Regions from separate parts of the Gottfriedia sp. NPDC056225 genome, predicted to be linked through region 1. Evidence: riboswitches for the same ligand, from Rfam matches in the RefSeq annotation. Region 1 holds a riboswitch; each other region holds the start of a gene.
What was found. Region 1 has a riboswitch for lysine ahead of lysA (diaminopimelate decarboxylase). Riboswitches for the same ligand answer to the same signal wherever they lie in the genome.
Positions count from the first base shown of each region.

Region 2: linked by a shared signal. The riboswitch ahead of ACFCYN_RS15140 (aspartate kinase) and the one ahead of lysA (diaminopimelate decarboxylase) in region 1 are both predicted to bind lysine.
Region 3: linked by a shared signal. The riboswitch ahead of ACFCYN_RS12620 (amino acid permease) and the one ahead of lysA (diaminopimelate decarboxylase) in region 1 are both predicted to bind lysine.

Region 1 covers NZ_JBHJTJ010000045.1:1,909-9,648, reverse strand. Annotated here, with positions in the region: gene msrA (peptide-methionine (S)-S-oxide reductase MsrA) at 1-27, opposite strand, end outside; gene mscL (large conductance mechanosensitive channel protein MscL) at 180-581, shown strand; gene ACFCYN_RS20735 (coiled-coil domain-containing protein) at 661-1,875, opposite strand; gene lysA (diaminopimelate decarboxylase) at 2,068-3,390, opposite strand; lysine riboswitch at 3,526-3,699, opposite strand; gene ACFCYN_RS20725 (cation diffusion facilitator family transporter) at 4,007-4,912, shown strand; gene ACFCYN_RS20720 (VC0807 family protein) at 4,993-5,649, opposite strand; gene ACFCYN_RS20715 (DinB family protein) at 5,781-6,248, opposite strand; gene ACFCYN_RS20710 (hypothetical protein) at 6,320-6,442, opposite strand; gene ACFCYN_RS20705 (DoxX family protein) at 6,640-7,026, opposite strand; gene ACFCYN_RS20700 (TVP38/TMEM64 family protein) at 7,202-7,740, shown strand, end outside.
Region 2 covers NZ_JBHJTJ010000022.1:67,522-75,261, reverse strand. Annotated here, with positions in the region: gene ACFCYN_RS15150 (hypothetical protein) at 1-75, opposite strand, end outside; gene uvrC (excinuclease ABC subunit UvrC) at 222-1,997, shown strand; lysine riboswitch at 2,077-2,259, shown strand; gene ACFCYN_RS15140 (aspartate kinase) at 2,365-3,606, shown strand; gene ACFCYN_RS15135 (hypothetical protein) at 3,824-4,033, shown strand; gene ACFCYN_RS15130 (YslB family protein) at 4,139-4,591, opposite strand; gene ACFCYN_RS15125 (succinate dehydrogenase cytochrome b558 subunit) at 4,913-5,548, shown strand; gene sdhA (succinate dehydrogenase flavoprotein subunit) at 5,563-7,329, shown strand; gene sdhB (succinate dehydrogenase iron-sulfur subunit) at 7,337-7,740, shown strand, end outside.
Region 3 covers NZ_JBHJTJ010000016.1:62,861-70,600, forward strand. Annotated here, with positions in the region: gene ACFCYN_RS12600 (nitroreductase family protein) at 1-340, shown strand, start outside; gene ACFCYN_RS12605 (YdeI/OmpD-associated family protein) at 615-1,208, shown strand; gene ACFCYN_RS12610 (hypothetical protein) at 1,290-1,487, shown strand; gene pdxK (pyridoxine/pyridoxal/pyridoxamine kinase) at 1,554-2,369, opposite strand; lysine riboswitch at 2,637-2,814, shown strand; gene ACFCYN_RS12620 (amino acid permease) at 3,012-4,484, shown strand; gene ACFCYN_RS12625 (MBL fold metallo-hydrolase) at 5,121-5,813, shown strand; gene ACFCYN_RS12630 (TetR/AcrR family transcriptional regulator) at 5,830-6,390, shown strand; gene ACFCYN_RS12635 (hypothetical protein) at 6,495-6,794, opposite strand; gene ACFCYN_RS12640 (zinc-dependent alcohol dehydrogenase family protein) at 6,995-7,740, shown strand, end outside.

The sequences.
Region 1 (7,740 bases):
AGCAAATGTAGCCAATTCTGTCCCCATACCTTAACTCCTCCTAATAATTGTCATTAATTAGTATTTACCATATATATAAGTCGATATAAATATTTTTGCTTAAAAAGGCTAATTCCTAACTTGAAAGAATCAATAATTGTATGTAAACTTATACGATAATTACACAGGAGGAAAGTAATATGTTTGAAGAATTTAAGAAGTTTGCTCTAAAAGGGAATGTACTTGATTTAGCGGTTGGGGTAATTATTGGTGGAGCTTTTGGTAAAATTGTGTCATCTTTGGTTGGAGATATTATGATGCCAATAATTGGATTAGCCTCAGGTGGAATTGATTTTTCAACACTTATGTATACGTATGGTAAAACTCAAATTAAATACGGTTCCTTTATCCAAACTGTCGTTGATTTCCTAATCATTTCGATTTCGGTATTTTTCTTCGTTCGATTAATTAATAGACTATCATTTAGAAAGAAAGAAATAGAGGAAGCTAAACCTGTCGTTCCTACTAAAGAAGAAGCCTTACTTATTGAAATACGTGATTTATTAAAAGTACAAGTTAAAAACCAAAAAGATATAAGCTAAAGCTTATATCTTTTTTATATTTTAAGAGAAAATAAAAAACCTCGTACCATACTAAATATAATACGAGGTTAATAAACTATTAGAATTTTCCGTAGCCTAAGAAGTGAGAGCGAACCCAGCTATTACTTAAGCTGATAATGCTGATTCCGCTGCTTCCAGCATGAACCATTTTATTTCCACCAATGTAAATACCCATATGTGAAGGACCATTAATATAAGTATTTTGTAAGAATACTAGGTCACCAGGTTGTGGAGAGCTTACTTTTGTCGCTCTACTCCAATATGTTTTTACATTACCACGAGAGATGCCATATCCATTATGTGAATATACGTACCAGATGAATCCACTGCAATCGAATCCACTTGGAGAAGTTCCACCAAATACATAAGGAACACCTTGATATTGAAGAGCAAAATCTACAATTCCATTGCCTGTTGCAACTGATCCACCATCATCTGATGGTCCAGCATTTGATCCAGAATTAGAATCAGATTTTGAATGTGAGCTTGAGTCTGATTTTGAGTCTGAGCTAGAAGAGTTTGAACTAGTGTTAGTCGCTTGACTATTGTCACTATCATCCTCATCATCACTTGATAATGCCGCTAGTTCTAGAGATTGTTGCTCAAGACGTTGAACTCTTTCATCTTCTTTTGCATTTTCTAGTTCTTTAACAGCCAACTTCAAGTTAGCTTCTGCAGTATCTAATGATTTTTGTTTTTCAGCTTGCGCTTTAGAAAGATCGCTTTGTTGTGCAACTAAATCTTCTTTTGCTGCTACAAGCGTTGCTTTTTTCTCATCAACAAGTTGTTTTTCTTTTTTAACTTCGTCTTGTTCTGATTGTTGTTCTTTAATGATGTTTTCGTCAGCATTAAACAATGTTGAAATTGAATTTACTCTGTTAAAGAAATCTACAATTCCATCAGAGTTAAATAAGACGTCGGTCACAAGATTTACTTTTGGTTGCTTTTGCATAGCAACTAAACGTTGTTCTAATACCTCATTACGTTTTTCAATTCGATCTTGCAAATATGTAATTCTAGCTTTTTTATCATTGATAAGTTTCTCTGTCTCAGTGATTTCTGCTTTTTTTGCATCTATATTATTCTTAGTTGTTTTAATTTGAGCATCTATCTTCTTTACTTCGCTGCTTAATTTTTTAAATTGTGATTGGAACTTATCTACTTCAGCTTGCTTTGTTTCTACTTTGCTATCAGCTAACACTGAAGCATTTGGCGCTAATGATAATACTATTGTACTTGCAATTGCTAGCACTGCCAGTTTTTTTCTTAACATTACAGCGTCTCTCCTCTCGCTAATCTACCTAAGTATTTATACCATAGATTCACGAAGAGAGTCGCAATTGTTACAATATTGTAATATAAATGATAAATATGTCTTTATATGTCGATAAATTATCACAATTTATTGAGGAAAACGAAATAAAACACTTCCATTTATAATGAAAGTGTTTTATCAATCTGTTATTTATCTAATAGAAGAGTTTTCAACATAAACTCTGTCATTTCTCACTAAATCTTCATATGTTTCACGGCGTACTACTTCTCTTGACATACCATCTTTTACGAAAACTACTGCTGGGCGACGGATACGGTTGTAGTTATTAGCCATAGAGTAACCATAAGCACCAGTACATGACATAGCTAATAGATCATTGTTTTCTACAACTGGTAATTTGCAATCCCAAATAAGCATGTCGCCACTTTCGCAACATTTGCCTGCAATAGAGACAACTTCTTTATTTTCATCATTTGCTCGATTTGCAAGCATTGCTTCGTATTTTGATCCGTAAAGAGCTGGACGGATATTATCAGTCATCCCTCCGTCAACAGATACATATTTACGAATTGAAGGTAATGTTTTTGTTGAGCCAATCGTATAAAGCGTTGTTCCTGCTTCACCAACTATACTACGTCCTGGCTCTAACCATAGCTCTGGTAGTTTATAATCTAGCTCTTCACATTGTTGTTTAATAATCGTGGTAATTGTGTCAATATGTTTTGCAACAGCTAAAGGCTCATCTTCGGAAGTATAACGAATTCCAAAGCCCCCACCTACATTTAATATTTCAGCTGTAAAGCCTAAATCATTTTTAAGGCCATTTAAAAAGCTCATTAATACATTGATTGCATGAACAAATCCATCTGGCTCAAAAATTTGTGATCCTATATGTGAATGTATTCCTAATAATTTAAGATTACTTGAATTTAATGAAACTTCAACTGCTTCGTTAGCTTGCCCAGACATGATGTCGAATCCAAATTTAGAATCCTCTTGTCCTGTCATAACATATTCATGTGTGTGTGCTTCTACACCTGGGGTAACACGTAATAAAATTGAAACCTCTTCACCACGTTGCTCAGCTAACGCTTGTAGTACTTCTAATTCAAAGAAGTTATCAACAACGAAACAACCGATTTTTGCATTTAATGCTTCTTCGATTTCTTCAATTGTCTTGTTGTTTCCATGAAAATGAATTTTCTCCGCTGGATAGCCTGCTTGCAACGCTGTATAAAGTTCTCCACCAGATACAACGTCTAAACATAATCCTTCTCTTTCAATTAAACGGGCTTGTTCAACACATAGAAATGCTTTACTCGCGTATGCAACTTGATATTTCATTCCTGTATCTTTTAGAGCTTCAAGGAATTCCCTACATTTTGATTCAATTAATGCTTCATCATAAATATATAGAGGTGTACCGTAATTTTTAGCTAATTCTACAGTATCACAACCTCCAATTTCTAGATGTCCTCCATTATTAATTCGACTATTACCATGTAAATACATTCATATTCTCCCTTCAAATCCAAATGTAAGATTATTCTAAGAAGCTTCCTTCAATGTATTAGTGTATTAAAAAAGACACATGAAGGATATGTTCATGTGCCTATCGCTTTAAAAAAAGGACTTAGCCAATCACATCTCTTCAATAGCTCTTCACAAACACATGTGACAGTACCACATTTATTCAATGTAGTCCCAGAAATAAAATGTGTGGCAATTTATTTCTTCGGCATTGGATCCTTTCTCATTTTGTCATCGAACCCACAGTTCTCTAAAATGATACTTATACACAATGCAACCTCTACGAATAGACTGTTATTTTTTATATTAGTCTATGTATAACACAGTCTAAAAATAGATGTCAAACCATTTTTTGAAAAATCTTGTCGATTTATATTTCAATTGCACACGCAGCTTTTTCTTTTCAAAATAGTATCTGTATTATAGAATATGTTTTATGCGAGTGAAAAGGTGAATTAAAATGAAAAATCATTTCAATAAAAACAAATTAAATATAAAAAAAACAAACCACTAACAAATTGTTAGTGGTTTTTCTTTTTTGTTGCCTTATTACAAAACTCTTAACTTAAGTAGAAAAAATTGGACAGGGGTGAATAGATTGCGTTCAAGCAAAATAGCAGCACTTTCAATATGCAGTAACACAATCATCGTTTTATTAAAATTAATAGTAGGAATTTTTACTGGTTCCGTAGCAATCATCTCGGAAGCAATCCACTCATTATTGGATTTAGTTGCTTCAGTAATTGCATTTTTCTCTGTAAAAATTTCAAACAGGCCTCCTGATGAGGATCATCCTTATGGGCATGGTAAATTTGAAAATATTTCGGGTACGGTTGAAACAATCTTAATATTTGTAGCAGGTATTTGGATTATCATTGAATCTGTCGAAAAACTTCTACATCCTTCTCCTATTAAGTTACCTATGATCGGTGTAGTCGTCATGTTAATTGGAGCATTAATCAATTGGAGAGTCGGAAAAATTGTTCAAAAAGTAGGAAATGAAACTCATTCTGTAGCTATGCAATCTAACGCTTTGCATTTATTAACAGATGTCTATTCATCTCTAGGGGTTGCAGTAAGTTTAATATTGGTTAGTCTTACTGGATGGGAATTTCTTGATGCATTAATTGGTATTGGAATAGCCATTTATATAATGAAGGAATCGATTGAACTTGGACGTAAATCGTTTACTCCATTGCTTGATACTGGCCTTTCTTCTGATGAATTAGATCAAATCGTAAAAGTATTAAATACATTTAAATCACAGTTTATTGAGTACCATGACTTACGCACGAGACGCTCTGGTGCCGAGGAACATATTGACTTCCACCTAGTATTACCATCAGACATGAGCATTGAAGAAGCACATATATTATGTGACAAAATTGAAGATGAAATAAAAAATGTGCTAGTCGATCCAAAAATATTAATTCACGTTGAGCCTGAAAATGAAAGAATACAAAAACTTGATATCTTAAATGCAGGAGAAATGCAGAAATTGTAATGAATTCGAAATTAATTGAAGGGCAAGGATAAAACGAATAAAACCACAAGGAAAATTCCTTGTGGTTTTTCTTCATATCATTAAATAATAATTTCATCAGAAGTTTGCTCAGGGTCATCCCCTTTTAGTTTTTGAGCTCTCATTGTTACAATTGCATAACCAATTGCCATAATGATGCCAAAAACATATCCTCCAACTGTAAAGATAATCGTGCGTGAGTAATATGCTTTTAATCCGTACGTATCGACCATCCACCATTGTCCAAAAGCAAAGGCTATATCTTTAATAATCCATGCTATAAACAAATATTGAAACACCTTAAATAGTGATGGATTTTTAAACAATTCCTTACTTTCTTCACGATCTTGTCCCTGAATTGCTGCAATATCAATCATAAAGTAATATGGTAATGGCTTTTTCAAAGCCAATAAAACCAAAAATACTCCAACAAGTGCAAAGTGATAATACACATTATACAGAATTAAGTTTTTGGCAGAACCTAAAGCCATTAAATCAACAGCAGTGCTAGCAGTTAAAGTTGAAATAATAAAAATACCAGTTACATTAAACTGTTTTGTATACCAAAAACGAAATAATGTATATAAAATCCCTGGAACTGTCGGTAAAAGCATTGCCCAATAATCGCTAAAATAATGTTGTAAAACCTTATATAAAACAAGTGGAAATACTAAATACAAAATTAGATCATAAATAATTAAATTACTTTCTTTTTTCATTTAAATAACCTCGTTTTAAAATGACTTAATTTTCAGACCACCATTTTTATAATAGTTACACATGATTATAACAAAAAAATCTAAGAGCACAACCTCTTAGATTTTTATAGAAACAAAATTAACGAATTTACTTACTGTCCAAGTGTTCTCTTTAAACCATTTACTAAGCCCGCATGTAAACCTTCATGAAAGATATTAAAGCTTAGCATATCTCGAATAGTTTTAATTTCAAAATTACCAAGTTTTATCTCTTTTTCAATCACTTCATCTAAACGGCCTTCGTATGTAGAAATCAATTGCTCAGTTTGCTCTTCTAACAATCGAATAATTTCCTCATATGATGGAGGGGTCTCCTGCCAGTCACTTGGTTTAGTTCCACCCTTAAAAGAATCGATGAATTCTCTTGATAATTTGCCGGTATCACCAGTATTTGCATAAAGTAATTGCTCATATGCCCCTAATATATGACCAGCATTCCAATGAATATTATTATTAAATCCAGTTGGCACTACACCAACAACATCATTTGAAACTGATTTAAGAATTTTTAAAGTATAAAATCTTGTAAACTTAAGCTGTTCAAAAATAGAATCTGCCATCTTAATCCCTCCGTATGGTTATCATTATTAAACTTATCGTATCACGAATGAGGGAATTTAAAAATTGTTAGTCACATATTTGGTCTGGTCATTTCACGATTAAAACTTGTTTTGGCGATAATAAGACGCATTCTAACAATATTTAAGCCGTGTTCACAAAGTGTTCGTCCATTTCGATAATTTTTTCTACTCACACAAGTCCTCTTATATTGATCAATCCTCTTTATGAACAAAGGACTCCTGTTTATGCACAAAAGTTAGCACTTTATGAACGAAAATCACTTGTTTATGCACAAACTTAACAGCTTTATAAACAAAGCACATAATTTGTTCGTATATACAAACAAAAAAAGGAGCCTCAATAAATGAGACATCCCATAAGTTTCCGAATCTAAAATAATACTAGTGACCCTGGACCTGTCAGTAGTAACCCAACAGCTGCTGCTATAATTAGCAGATTAAATTCAAAACCGTTCGAACTATTCCAAAATCCATTCTTTAAATGTACTTTCAATACTGCTACTGCCATAACTACAATAATTAACCATGCTCCAACTTCTGTATATACACCAGCCGCTACAAAGAATCCTCCTACGATTTCTGCAACTCCAGTAATAAAAGCAAAGAATGCTCCAGGTTTAATTCCAATTGACTCTAGCCACTGTCCAGTACCTTTTATACCGTAACCGCCAAACCAGCCAAATACTTTCTGAACGCCATGACCTAGTAAAATAATTCCTAAAACAAGTCGAATAATTAATAGACCATCATCAAGCATATCTCTACCTCATTTCTCTTTAAATTGAGATATTTATTGCTTATTAAATTTTTATTCAATTTTTGACACTTTTATGCCCTTTATTATTAATTTTTAAAAATGAATCAGTTTTCTAGTAATTGGCGAATAGAATAATATAACTGAAGATTTTCTACTATAAAGGAGAGCATAAATCATGAAAAAAGTCGTTCCACTCATCGTTATCGGCTTTTGGATTTTAATGCTACTACTTGCCATTCGATATCATTTATTTCATCTCTCATTGGACGATATAAAACATTTTATTACGAATTCCTCCATCAATCCGATGCTATTATTTGTTGCTATTTTCTGCGCCAGAATTTTCCTATTTATTCCTAGCTCAGTATTAATAGTAGTAGGCAGTTTATTTTTTCATCCGTATGAGACCATACTCTTATCATTAGTTGGTATGGCGATTACTGAATCTATTATTTACTTATTAAGTAGAACTATTTTAAGTGACACGATTCAGCAGTTCATGGAGAATAAATATCCTTCTCTATTTAAAGAAATTATTTCTAATCGAAAGAAATACTTATTTTTAACAGTTGCAACTCCTCTAGCTCCAACAGACGGTGCATGCTTTATTGCAGCTTCTACTAATATGAAATATTTGTCTTATATCGCAATTGTGTTTGCCGGTAATATTCCAATCGCAGTTCTTTATACTTTATATGGGAACTTCTTGTTAGG
Region 2 (7,740 bases), on a different contig from region 1:
AGTTGTTGATTCGATTAGTAAGAAAACCGAAACAATAACACCAATCCAAAAATGAATCGCTCGAACTTTTTTCATTTAGTATTCTCCTCTTCTTAGTTATTATTGAGATTAAAGTTATAATAGAAAGCTTAATTTTTTCTTAATTACATTAAAGTATTTTCAGTTTTTAACGATGGAGATTATAATATTAAGTGTACAAATGCACGGAAGGGGGTTTGACATTGAATAATCAGTTAAAAGAAAAGTTGGCGCTATTACCAGATCAACCTGGATGCTATTTAATGAAAGACGTTCAGGGGACAATTATATATGTAGGAAAAGCCAAAGTATTAAAAAATAGAGTTAGGTCATATTTTACAGGATCTCATGATGGTAAAACGTATCGTTTAGTTCAAGAAATCACTGATTTTGAATATATTGTCACTTCTTCAAATATGGAAGCATTAATTCTTGAAATGAATTTGATTAAGAAATATGATCCCAAATATAACATCATGCTAAAGGATGATAAATCATACCCCTTTATTAAAATTACTGCTGAAAAACATCCGCGTTTATTAATTACGCGTAATGTGAAGAAGGATAAAGGAAAATATTTTGGACCTTTTCCTAATGCTACTGCTGCAAATGAAACGAAAAAATTATTAGATCGTTTATATCCATTGCGAAAATGTACTTCATTACCTGATAAGGTTTGTTTGTATTATCATATTGGTCAATGTCTTGCGCCTTGTGTAAAAGAAGTAACGGATCAAATGAACCAAGAAATAGTAAATGAAATTGTTCGTTTTCTAAATGGAGGAGAAGATCAAATTCGAAAAGAGCTAGAGGCAAAAATGTTAGCGGCATCTGAGCAATTAGATTTTGAGCGGGCGAAAGAATACCGAGATCAAATTGTGTCAATTGAAGCAACGATGGAAAAGCAGAAAATGATGAATAGTGATTTGGTCGACCGAGATGTGTTTGGATATGCAGTGGACAAAGGATGGATGTGTGTTCAAGTTTTCTTTGTTCGAAGTGGAAAATTAATTGAACGAGATGTGTCTTATTTTCCAATTTACGATGAGCCAGAGGAAGAGTTCCTATCATTTATAGGACAATTTTATGAAAAACCTCATAATATAAAGCCGAAAGAATTATTCGTACCAGACAAAGTTGATACTGAAATTTTAAAAGAATTACTGAAAGTGCCTGTTCTACAACCAAAAAGAGGACAAAAAAAGGAATTAGTTGTATTAGCAAATAAAAATGCCAAAATTGGTCTCGGTGAAAAATTTAAATTAATCGAGCGTGACGAAGAAAGAACAGTTAAAGCAATTGAAAAACTAGGTGAAATATTAAATATTGAAACTCCTTATCGAATCGAGGCATTCGATAATTCAAATATTCAAGGTACGAATCCTGTTTCAGCAATGATAGTATTTATAGATGGAAAACCGTCAAAAAAAGATTATCGAAAATATAAAATTAAAACTGTAGTAGGACCAGATGATTATGATTCAATGCGTGAAGTTGTAAGGAGAAGATATTCTAGAGCATTAAAAGAAAATCTACCTTTACCCAACTTAATTATCGTCGATGGAGGTAAAGGACATTTAGCTGCAGTAGAGGATGTACTTCAAAATGAATTAGGTTTATTCATTCCAACCGCAGGACTTGTTAAGGACGAAAAACACCGAACCTCAGAGTTGTTAATTGGACAGCCACCACAAATTGTACAATTAGGAAGACAAAGCCAAGAATTCTTTTTACTCCAAAGAATTCAAGACGAGGTGCACAGATTTGCGATTGAATTTTACCGTCAGTTGCATAGTAAATCGATGGTTCAATCTGCATTAGATGGCATTCCAGGTGTCGGTGGTACTAGAAAGAAAGCCTTACTAAAATATTTTGGATCTGTTAAAAAAATAAAAGAAGCAACAATTGATGAGTTAATAGCAGCGAAAATACCAAAAAATGTTGCAGAAGGAATCTATCAATTTTTCCATAATGAGTGATATTTAGTTTCTTCCAATATTTTTATCTTGACACTATTTTCAAAATAATTTATATTTTAGTTAAAATTAAATGATTTTCTCTCGTAATAGAGGTGCAAAACCTAAGAGTATGCTGTCATAGACGTGTGGCGTTGTGATGGACAGTTGAAAGGACGTTTTGCCGAAATAAAATGAATCCACAATTCATTTTGTTGGGACTGCATTTAAGAAATGTAGTACTGTCGCATAATAATTAATAATTATGCGGGGAGCTATTGAAGAGATGTTGATGATTTGTCTATTTTATTTATTGTAAATTAGGCGCGTGAACATTGCTTCACGCGCTTTTTTGTATTCTTTTTTAAGTTAAAAAGTGAGGATGAGAAAAATGGGAATTATTGTTCAGAAATTCGGTGGTACTTCAGTAGGCTCAATTGAACGAATACAGCATGTTGCTGAAACAGTAACCAAATCGTACAAAGAAGGAAATCAAGTCGTTACAGTTGTTTCAGCTATGGGACATCATACTGACGAACTTGTTAGTCTAGCAACACAAATTAGTCCACAAAACAATAAGCGCGAATTAGATATGCTACTTACAACAGGTGAACAAGTTACTATTTCATTACTTGCAATGGCAATCCAAGCTAAAGGGTTTAAAGCCATTTCACTAACAGGTTGGCAAGCAGGTATTCAGACTGAATCTGTTCATGGTAATGCTCGAATAGAAACTATTCATACTGAAAAAATTCAACAATTGCTTGATGAAGGTTATATCGTAATCGTAGCTGGTTTCCAAGGCTTAAGTGAAAATAATGAAATTACAACGCTTGGCCGCGGTGGTTCAGATACTACTGCAGTAGCTTTAGCTGCAGCTTTAAACGCAGAACGTTGTGATATCTATACTGATGTATTAGGAGTTTATACGACGGATCCTAGAGTTGAGCCAAATGCGTCGAAATTAAGCCATGTCTCGTATGATGAAATGTTAGAGCTTGCAGCTTTAGGAGCAGCTGTTTTACATCCAAGAGCAGTTGAATTCGCAAAAAATTATAATTTAGTCATTCAAGTACGATCAAGTCAACATGATGAAATCGGTACATTTATTGGGGAGGAACAAGAAATGGAACAACAATCAGTCGTAAGAGGAATCGCATTCGAGTCTAATGTAACAAGAATGACTTTAAACGGTTTAAATAATCATGTAGATTTATTACCTAAAATCTTTACTTTATTAGCAACTGAAGGTATTGATGTTGATATTATTATTCAAAGTGTAACATCTGATAATTTAGTAAATCTTTCATTTTCAATTAAATCAGAAAATATGTTGGAAGCAATTACAGTCCTAGAGTCAAAGAAAGAATTTTTAGGTTATCGTTCATTTGATTTTGAAAGCGAACTTGCTAAAGTTTCAATTGTTGGTAGTGGAATGGTTTCAAATCCAGGTGTAGCTGCGAAAATGTTTAAATTTTTAGCTGACAGTGATATTCCCGTAAAAATGGTTAGTACATCTGAGATTAAAGTGTCAACTGTTATTCCTAAATCAAAATTACAAGAAGCAGTACATGCGCTTCATGAAGGATATGAATTAAATCGTATCAATGAAGAAGTAGCAGTAGAAAATTAAATAGTAAATAAAAACCCTTTTAGGCAAACCAATCTTTCTATAAAACGGCTAAATAGTGAATTTAACAAAATAATCACTATAATCATTTAAAGCCATAGAGTATTGAGAGGACGCATAAAAGGGTTTTTTTGTGACTTAATCGAATAAATTAAGTAAATATTCTGTAAATTAAGAAAGGGTGTCGAATGTTAGAATTGAATAGTAGGAGGTATTAATAATGATGCATAGTTTAATTTTATACGGATATGGAGAAATTGTGCTACAGCTTGTGCTATTAATACTCACCATTTTGTTTTTTGTTTTTATTTGTTTATTTTTCACTAATTCTATTATTAAAGGAGTTAAACGTAAAAACGAAGTAAGTATCGAGGAAGAGATTATGTGCAGGAAAAGTGAGGAAGGCCAGGGAATAGGGAATTCAGAATAAAGGTAGTGTAATAATGAGTGAAAAGGTTTGTAAGGGCAGATGAGGGGGATTTTGTGTTTTTTTGTAATAAAAATAACCACAAGGAAAAATGCCTTGTGGTTATTTTTATTTTTTTGTAATTGGATCTTTTAAATCCCATTTTACTTGGAATTTTACTTTGTGGCCTCTTTTACTTTGTTCTTCATATGTTTCAGCAATGACGTCTATTTGCTGTTCAATTTGCATCGCTAGGAATCCTGCTTCTAATTGGTAAGAAACGTTCTTTTTATGCTCATTTCTGTATGTAATTAACTCAGACGATAATGTTAAATGAACTTCTTGCTTCTTTTCTTCTTCAACAGTAAGAGTACCCCATCCTGCTCTTTCAAAGAACTCGATAATTTCTTCAAATGTCGCTAAGGGATATTTTCTGGCAATCATTTTACCCGCCCAATATAAAATATCATGTTGATCTTTTCCTAGTAAATCGTTTAATAGATCATCGCGTATAAGTTCATAGCCAAAACCAGAAATATTTCCCGGAATATTTATATCTTCAATATTAATGTCGTTCGTCATAGTCGGATAACAACTCCTCTTCCTAAAAAACATGTTTTTATTATATACAAAATTCAATAAGAAAAACAATATTTGGAAACGTTGATAGCAATAATTGGAAGGCTCTATACAGTACAGATAAACAAACTAAATGAGAAGTTTTTTCAGTAAAGAAAAATGTACGCGTTTTCTTGACCTGCTATATTATCAGGAGTAAAATGGTTTGTAGATAAATGTCATAAAAATTTCGACTTTTTATGCAGTATTACTTTTTATTATTTTTTAAGAGTAATAGAAGAATTAAATTTTCATGTGTACAAACTAAAGGGGGCAGGGGTTTACATGAGCAACAAGAATGGAAGGGAGTTTTTCTTTAGAAAACTTCATTCATTGCTAGGAGTTATTCCAGTTGGAATCTTTTTAACACAGCACTTAGTTGTCAATCATTTTGCGACAAATGGAGCATCATCATTCAACAAAGCTGCAGAATTTATGGCGAATTTACCATTCCGCTATTTTTTAGAAATTTTTGTAATTTTCTTACCAATTTTATACCATGCGGTTTATGGACTTTACATCGCATTCACAGGTACTAGCAATGTTAAAAATTATGGATATTTACGTAACTGGTTATATTTATTCCAACGTATTTCTGGCGTAGTTACTCTAATTTTTATTACTTGGCACGTGTGGCAAACACGTATTGCTGCTCAAATGGGAGCAACAGTTGACTATAATATGATGGCTGATATTTTCAATTCAAAATTTATGTTAGTTTTCTATATAGTAGGTGTAATTTCAACAATTTTCCACTTTGCTAATGGATTATGGTCGTTCTTCGTATCTTGGGGAATCACTGTAACACCTAGATCACAACGTATTTCAACATATGTAACATTAGGTGTTTTCGTTTTATTAACATTCGTTGGATTACGTGCTATCTTTGCATTCATTGATCCAACACTAGCGAACTTGTAAGGAGAGATATAGTCATGAGTGGGAAAATAATTATCGTCGGTGGCGGACTAGCTGGTCTTATGGCAACAATTAAAGCCGCTGAAGCTGGTACAAAAGTAGATTTATTCTCATTAGTTCCTGTAAAACGTTCACATTCTGTATGTGCTCAAGGTGGAATTAATGGGGCTGTTAATACAAAAGGTGAAGGTGACTCTCCATGGGAGCATTTTGATGATACAATTTATGGTGGGGATTTCTTAGCAAACCAACCACCAGTAAAAGCGATGGCAGAAGCAGCACCTGGTATCATTCATATGATGGACCGTATGGGTGTAATGTTCAACCGTACGCCTGAAGGACTATTAGACTTCCGTCGTTTCGGTGGAACGCAACATCACCGTACAGCATTTGCTGGTGCTACGACTGGGCAACAATTATTATACGCATTAGATGAGCAAGTTCGTCGTTACGAATCTGAAGGTCTTGTTCAAAAGTATGAAGGTTGGGAATTTTTAAGAGTTGCTGTTGATGATGAAGGCGTTTGTCGTGGTATCGTCGGACAAAACTTAACATCAATGGAAATCGTAAGCTTCCCTGCGGATGCTGTAATTATGGCATCTGGTGGCCCTGGAATTATTTTTGGTAAAACTACAAACTCAATTATCAATACTGGTTCAGCTGCTGCAGCTGTATACCGCCAAGGTGCGATTTACTCAAATGGTGAATTTATTCAAATCCATCCAACTGCAATTCCTGGAGATGATAAAAACCGTTTAATGAGTGAAAGTGCTCGTGGTGAAGGTGGACGAGTATGGACTTATAAAGATGGTAAACCATGGTATTTCTTAGAAGAGAAATATCCTGCATACGGTAACCTTGTACCAAGGGACATTGCTACACGTGAAATTTTCTCTGTATGTGTTGACCACAAACTTGGTATCAATGGCGAAAACATGGTGTATTTAGATCTTTCACATAAAGATCCACATGAACTTGATGTAAAACTTGGTGGAATCATCGAGATTTATGAAAAATTCACAGGTGATGATCCGAAAAAAGTTCCAATGAAAATTTTCCCAGCAGTTCACTACTCTATGGGTGGATTATGGGTTGATTATGACCAAATGACTACAATCCCTGGATTATTTGCAGCTGGTGAGTGTGATTACTCAATGCACGGAGCAAACCGTTTAGGAGCTAACTCATTACTTTCTGCTATTTATGGAGGAATGGTTGCTGGACCAAATGCTGTAAGATACGTAAATGGTTTAGCGAAATCTTCAGATGATGTTTCTTCTTCTGTATATGAAGCAAATGCTAATGAAGAAAAAGAAAAAATGAATCGCATTTATAAAATGGACGGTAAAGAAAATGCATACCTTCTTCATAAGGAACTTGGAGAATGGATGACAGATAACGTTACTGTAGTTCGATTCAATGATCGCTTATTAAAAACTGATGAGAAAATTCAAGAGCTTTATGAGCGTTATCAAAACATTAATATCAATGATACAGCTAAATGGAGTAACCAAGGTGCTTCATTTACTCGTCAACTTGAAAACATGCTTCACTTATCACGTGTTATCACTTTAGGTGCTTATAACCGTAATGAAAGCCGTGGAGCTCACTATAAACCAGAATTCCCAGACCGTAATGATGAGGATTTCTTAAAAACTACAATGGCTAAATTTGATGAGAAGACAAATTCACCATTTTTCCATTACGAAGATGTAGATACTTCATTAATTGAACCAAGAAAACGTGATTATTCTAAGAAGAAGGAGGACAAAGCAAATGCATAATGGAACAATGACTGCTGAAAAGACAATTACGGTAATCGTTAAACGTCAAGATTCACCAAATACTGCACCATATGAAGAAACATTTACTGTCCCTTATCGTCCGAATATGAACGTAATCTCGGCATTAATGGAAATTCGTAAAAACCCTGTTGACGCTAATGGAAAAGAAACGACTGCAATTTCTTGGGATATGAACTGTCTTGAAGAAGTTTGTGGAGCATGTTCAATGGTTATCAATGGAAAACCAAGACAATCATGTTCTGCACTTATTGATAAATTGGAACAACCAATTCGTCTAGAGCCAATGAGCACATTCCCTGTAGTACGTGACTTACAAGTCGATCGTAGTCGTATGTTCGACTCTTTAAAACGCGTTAAAGCATGGATTCCAATTGATGGAACGCATGACTT
Region 3 (7,740 bases), on a different contig from region 1:
TGATGAATTAGTCGCAAAAGAAATGATGACTCAAGAAGTTAAAGACTTCTATGTAGGCTCAATTGTGAAAAACTATGGAAGTTTACCAGAAGAAGTAGCTACAAAAGTTGCTATGATTGACGGTGGATTAGTATCAATGCAATTTATGCTTGCTGCAAAAGCAAAAGGCTTAGACACGGTACCAATGGGTGGATATGACCAAGCGAAGTTTATCGAAGCATTCAATGTACCAGCAAACTTCAAACCAGTAATGTTAATTTCAGTAGGTAAAGGAATTAAAGCAGGCTTCGAAAAAGTTCGTCTAACTTTAGATGAAGTTGTTACTTGGGATAAATATTAAGAAATCAGGGTTAAAAGAAGGGCAGGGAATAGGGAGAACCTAGTACCTGTTCTTTTTTATTGTTATTTCTAAATTTCTTTCCCTTAGCACATCATCTCCTCACACGGAACTACTAGTATTATAAGAATATGTATTGTAAAATTTAATCGAAGAAGTTTGTGAATCTATTGGGAATTTTGTTTCGGTACATAATGGCTATACTACTATAAAACGAACATATTAAATCCTTAAGATCGGTTATTATCTGTTTAAGTAATTTTGTGAGGTGTTATTGATGGAGAATGGGAATATGCATCCTAAAGTTGAAGCATTTTTAATTAGAGCCAAAAAGTGGCAAGAAGAATTTTATAAATTGAGAGAAATCGTGCTTGAGTGTGAATTGACCGAAGATTTTAAATGGATGCATCCTTGTTACACTCTTGATAATAAAAATGTAGTTTTAATACATGGTTTTAAAGAATATTGTGCACTTTTGTTTCACAAAGGTGCGTTGTTAAAAGATCCAAAAGGTATTCTAATACAACAGACGGAAAATGTACAATCAGCACGTCAGATTCGGTTTACGAATATTCAAGAAATAATTGAAATGGAAAGTGTCTTAATCGATTATATTAAAGAAGCAATCGAAGTGGAAAAAGCAGGTTTGCAGGTTGAATTAAAAAAGACTGCAGATTATGAAGTTCCTGAAGAACTACAACTTAAATTAGATGAAAACCCTGCCTTTAAAACTGCTTTTGAAGCATTGACTCCAGGGCGTCAAAGAGCTTATATTTATTATTTTTCTCAACCAAAACAATCGAAAACTAGAGCGTCACGTGTAGAAAAGTATATTGATCATATTCTTGACGGAAAAGGTTTAAATGATTAGTATAAAATTAGTAAAAAAAATATATACATGCTAAATAAAGAGTGATTATCACTAGTAATATAAAAAGAAGGAGGGAATCGTATGGGACAAAATAAACATGCAATTCATCTTCACAATATGCATCGTAACCATAATCAACGAGTAGCTAAGTTTCATAAGCAACACGCTATTCAGATTGCAAATGGAGAAAATGGAAATGGTTTATTAGCTAGATGGGAAAGATTCGTTTTTTTCAAAGCAAGAGATTTATTTAAACTAATTAAAAACGTGATCAAGTGAACTTTAAAAAAAATGTAAAAACCACAAGGAATTAATTCCTTGTGGTTTTTATTTTATCTTGATTTATTAAGCTTCACCATGTAAACGATAAGCCATATGATTTGTTGGGCCTACGTATTGATTAATTGGGAATGAGTGACGAATTGCTTCAGTAATGAATTTTTTTGCAGTGTTAATTGCTTCTCTTGGTTCTGCACCTTTAGCAAGCTCTGCACAAATTGCTGCAGAGTATGTACAACCTGCTCCATGTGTGTATGTAGTTTCAATTCTGTCAGATTCTAAATGTTCGATTTTTTCACCATCAAATAATACGTCTATTGCATTTTCATGCTGAATTTTGCTTCCGCCTTTTACTAAAACATATTTTGCACCTAACTCATGGATCTTGCGTGCTGCTTCCTCCATTTGTTCAACTGTACAAATTGGTGCCATTTTAGCTAATTGTGCTGCCTCGAATAAGTTTGGCGTTACAACTGTTGAAAGGGGAACTAAAATTTCTCTTAATGCATCATTTGTTTCTGGATGAAGAGCTTCGTCATTTCCTTTACAAATCATAACTGGGTCTACAACTACGCGATCAATATTATGTTTTTTAATCGTTTTTGCAGCTAACTCAATGATCTCAACTGATCCTAGCATTCCTGTTTTCATCGCTTGAATTCCAACACCAACTACGATTGTTTCTAATTGTGCTGCAATTGTATCTATATCTATTGGGAATACTTGATGATGCCAATGATTATGAGGATCCATCGCTACTAAAGTTGTAATTGCACTCATTCCATAAACATTACGTTCCTGAAATGTTTTAATATCAGCTTGTAACCCTGCTCCACCACTACTATCTGATCCCGCAAGTGTAAGTGCTTTATAAATTGTCATGTGAAAAATTCCTCCTTTGAAGTACATAGAAATATTATACATAAAGGAAGTCGAATGGTACAAGGTAAGCGCATTAGTCGTTAGACAATATTAGTAAAAAAATTGAAGTCTTACAATAAATTTGAGTTTTTTACTAATCTTTCATGGTCTTTAGAACCAGAATTCTCTTCATGTTACCCTCAAAATTTGTCGAAAAATCTATTGACAAACTAGATTAGTAGATTGTATATTGAACTTATAAAATTAAATTTAATATGATCTTTATCTCGTATGGATAGAGGCGCGGTTTTGATTAGTCATTACTTTGAGGTTTATGGGACCTATGATAAGTAATAAAAGGCGAAACTGCCGAAATAATAAATTTACCATTTAAATTTATTATTGGGCCTATTGCTAAATAAGCGTAGGACTGTCACAAGATTTCTTGTGGAGGGCTATTGAAGAGATGTTGATGCTGTTTGACACATATATTTGAGTCTAGAACACGTGAACATTGATTCACGTGTTTTTTGTTTTTTTTACTGGATTTTCCAATCTTTACATATTGTTGAAAATCATGAGTAAAATACACATCATACAACACTTTATACCGTCCCATATTCTCGCGTAAAGATAAGATTGCAAGAATCAAGAGGAGGCAACATGATGGGACTAACAAACCCGAAAAATGATCGTACAGAAACGAATACTAACCAAACTTCTTTAAAAAGAGGTCTAAAAGCAAGACATTTAACTATGATTTCAATTGGTGGATCGATAGGGACAGGTTTATTTTTAGCTAGTGGATCTTCAATAAGTGAAGCTGGTCCTGGTGGTGCTATTTTAGCTTACGGATTAATTGGTATAATGGTTTATTTCTTAATGACTAGTTTAGGTGAGATGGCGACTTATTTACCAGTTTCTGGTTCATTTAGTACTTACGGATCTCGCTATGTAGACCCAGCATTTGGTTTTGCAATGGGTTGGAATTATTGGTATAACTGGGCGATTACATTAGCTTTTGAATTATTAGCTTCAGCAATGCTTATGAAATATTGGTTCCCACATACTCCAGCAGTATTATGGAGCGGAATCTTTTTAGTTATTATTTTAGGTTTAAATTTACTTTCAGTTAAAGGTTATGGTGAATCAGAATTTTGGTTCTCATTAATTAAAGTAGTTACTGTTGTTGTCTTTTTAATTGTTGGTATTGCAATGATTTTTGGTATTTTAAAAGGGCATGATGCAGGTTTTAAAAACTTTACTGTTGGTGATGCTCCATTCCATAATGGATTTTTGGGTGTATTATCAATCTTTATCGTTGCAGGATTTTCATTCCAAGGAACTGAATTAATTGGTGTTGCAGCAGGTGAGACAGAACATCCAGAAAAAAATGTTCCAAAAGCTATTCGTCAAATTTTCTGGCGTATCCTTTTATTTTACGTGTTAGCGATTGTAGTAATTGGCTTGTTAATTCCTTATACAGATCCTGACTTAGTGCGAGGCAGTGTTGCTGTTAGTCCATTTACTTTAGTATTTGAAAAATTAGGTGTTGCATTTGCAGCGTCTGTTATGAATACAGTTATTTTAACATCAGTTTTATCTGCAGGTAATAGCGGAACATATGCGTCAACACGTATGTTATATACTTTAGCATTAGAAGGAAAAGCACCTAAATTCTTAACAAAAGTAAATAAAAATGGTGTTCCTACAAATGCTTTATACGTAACACTTGCAGTTGGTTCTTTAGCTCTTTTATCTTCATTTTTCGGTGAAGGTCAAGTTTACAATTGGTTATTAAATTTATCAGGTTTATCAGGTTTTATAGCTTGGTTAGGTATTGCGATTTCTCACTACCGATTCCGTAAAGGGTATGTTGCTCAAGGGAAAGATTTGAAAGAACTTCCTTACCGTGCAAAATGGTTCCCTCTAGGTCCAATCTTAGCATTCTTAGCTTGTTTATTTATTGTTTTAGCTCAAAACTATCAAGCATTTACTGGTCATGCAATTAACTGGCAGGGTGTACTTGTTTCATACATTGGAATTCCTGTATTTTTAATTGTTTGGTTAGGTTATAAAGTTAAACATAGAACAAAAGTTGTACCTTATAAAGAAATGGATTTAAGTAGAAAATAAATTACTATTTGATCTAACCCTTTCATCTATGATGAAAGGGTTTTTTAGAAAGATAAGAAAGTATAAATTTTGAGGTGTACCACGGTTCTAAAAACTGTGGTATTTTTGTGGCTGTACTCTAAGCAAAAAAGGACCAGACTATTTTTTGCCCGTTTTTTTATGGAGTTATTGATATACGTACAAAACTGTGACATTGTGGGAGAATCAACCAATTAACGCAGAAACCATTGGCATTATGGATGAAATCAATTGATATACTCTAAAGCTAGATATTTTATGCACGAAATCCTTCCAATTAGCACGGAATTCATTGATTTATGCACAAACCCAAGGATTGCAAAGTCTGCCAACCATCTTATCAACAAAAAATCCTATATATCAACAAAAATCAGTACTATATCAACAAAAACAAATGCTTTATCAACGAAGTTCACAGCTTTATCAATAAAGTACACAAAGTGTTCGCCATTACCAAATAACAACTAGATCCAATAGTTTTCAGCTTACAAAAAATGGAAGTATATTTAGTCATTTTAACGATTTTTATGTAAAATTTGGAATTTTTGTTCACAAAAACTAATACCATTAGTATTATAAAACTAAAGGTATTAGTTTTTATTATTAGGAGGGTATAATATGAAGATTACGAAAAATAATCATCTTTATGAGTTGAGCTTTTTACCCAATTTCTTTCCTGTAAATTGTTTTTTAGTTGAAGAAGAAAACGAGCTTACGTTAATTGACACAGCGCTGTCTTTTAGTGCGACTAAAATTTTAGAAACAGCAAATCAAATAGGCAAAAAAATTACGAATATCGTTTTAACACATGCTCACGGTGATCATGTCGGTTCGCTTGATCAATTAAAAGCATTACTTCCAGATGCGGTCGTGTCTATTTCAAAACGAGATGCAAAATTATTAAAAGGGGATACTAGTCTAGAAGCAAGTGAACCCAATATTCCTATAAAAGGCGATGTTCCTAAAAATATAAAAACGATTCCTGATCGTTTACTTCAAGAAGGTGATACGATAGGCTCTTTAATAGCGTTTGAAGTTCCTGGTCATACGCCAGGCTCGATGGCATTTTTGGATCAACGCACAAATGCAATTATTGCTGGTGATGCTTTTTCGTTAAGAGGAGGATTTGCGATTTCTGGTCAATTAAGAATTTTATTTCCTTTTCCAACTCTTGCAACTTGGAGTAAAGAGACTGCATTAAATAGTGCGAAGAAAATTAGTGATTTGAAACCTACATTATTAGCAGTTGGTCATGGTACGATGCTAAGTCATCCACAAGAAGCGATTGACCGTGCTCTTAAAAAGCAGTAGTGGGAGTGGGGAGGATATGTCACCAAGAATTGGATTGAATTTTAATGAATTACTGAGGGCTTCAATTAAAATTGTCGATACAGAAGGGTGGGAAGCTTTAACGATAAGTTATCTTGCAAAGAAGCTAACGATTCAACCACCATCGATCTATAATCATATTAAGAATTTAGATGAACTAAAAAATAGTGTTGCCCTATATGCTATTACACAGCTTTATGAACAACTTAAAGAGGCTGTTAATCATCAAAGGAGCGAGAAAGCAATTTTTGCTTTAGCCTTTGCTTATCTTAATTACGCTCGAACTCATCCAGGTTTATACAAAGCTACCTTATCTCCGTCTCAAACACCAAAAGATGAGTATCATCAAACAGCGAATAAAATTTTAAACCTAATTTACGAAATAATGAAACCATATAATTTAACCGATATTGAACTGATTCATGCAGTTAGGGGTTTAAGGAGCTTACTCCATGGCTTTGTCTCACTTGAAAAAAGCGAAGGATTTGGTATAAATATTCCAATCGATGAAAGTGTACTTTTTGTATTGAAAAATTATATAAGTAATTTGAAGCAGTGATTTGTATCCATAATTAAAAGGATAGGAAGGTTTAATACCCTCCTATCCTTTTTATCGAGAAAATACGTTTTATTTAAAAGTAAGTTTTATGTCTTTATTTAAAATCAAATATTTACGCCATCTTCAAAGTTTTTATTCCAGTTTTTATCTCCAAGATGTTCGAAATCTTCAGTAGTACGCTCTAATACGTCAATTAGTAGCTTTTTCATATTGTGAATATTGCTATAAAATAAAGTTTCTTCTTCTAAATCTGGTTTTGCATGATGAGCTGCTTTAATTGCTGTTTCGTCACGAAATCTTTTAACTTTTGTGTCTAACTCATCGAAGACATGTTTAACATACTTTACAATATTTCTATGGTTCAACGTATTTCTCTCATTTAATTCCTCTAATTTGTTTACCATAGTCATTTCCTCCATCAATAAGATTAAAAGATTTATATTGATTATACTGAAACAAATCGAAAAAACAATGATAATTATAAAAATTTAACCATTATAATCAAAACTTTAGGATTCAGTGAATTGCAAAATTGTATTTTTTTAGAGCTGATTTATGCTACAATGACTTCAAAATATTTTCCATTACGAAAGAGGGAGTCAATATGAAAGCGATTGTAATTCATCAATATGGAGATAGTTCTGAATTTAAACATGTTGAAATTTCAATGCCAAAGCCAACTAGTAATCAAGTATTAGTAAAGGTTGCTGCAACTAGTATTAATCCGATCGATACAAAAATAAGAAAAGGCATTGTGCCGAATGCGTTTCAGCCTAATTTTCCTATGATTTTACATAGTGATTTTTCTGGTGAAGTTGTTGAAGTAGGTGAGAATGTTTCACATTTTGAAGTTGGCGATTTAGTATTTGGTTTAAATGTCTTTAGTGGGACGTTGACAGATTATTTTTTAATTGAAGAATCGTTTATTGCTAAAGCTCCAAAGAATTTACCGATTCAAGAAGCGGCTAGTTTACCATTAACGTCTATAACTGCTTGGGAAGCACTTTTTGATAGAGGTAATTTAAAACAAGGTGATCATATTTTAATTCATGGTGGGACTGGTGGTGTTGGTCACGTTTCTATTCAATTGGCGAAAGCTTTTGGAGCAATCGTTACGACAACTGTTTCATCAAATGAAAAAGCTGATTTAGTTAAAAAGCTAGGTGTTGATCATGTCATCAATTATAAAGAAGAGACTGTAGAAGACTATGTAAATCGACTAACAAATGGACAAGGCTTTGATCTTGTTTTTGATACTGTTGGTCAAAAAAACCTAGATAAATCATTTCTTGCAGTGAAACCACAAGGTACCGTATTAGCGATCGCTGCACGTTCGACACATGACTTAAC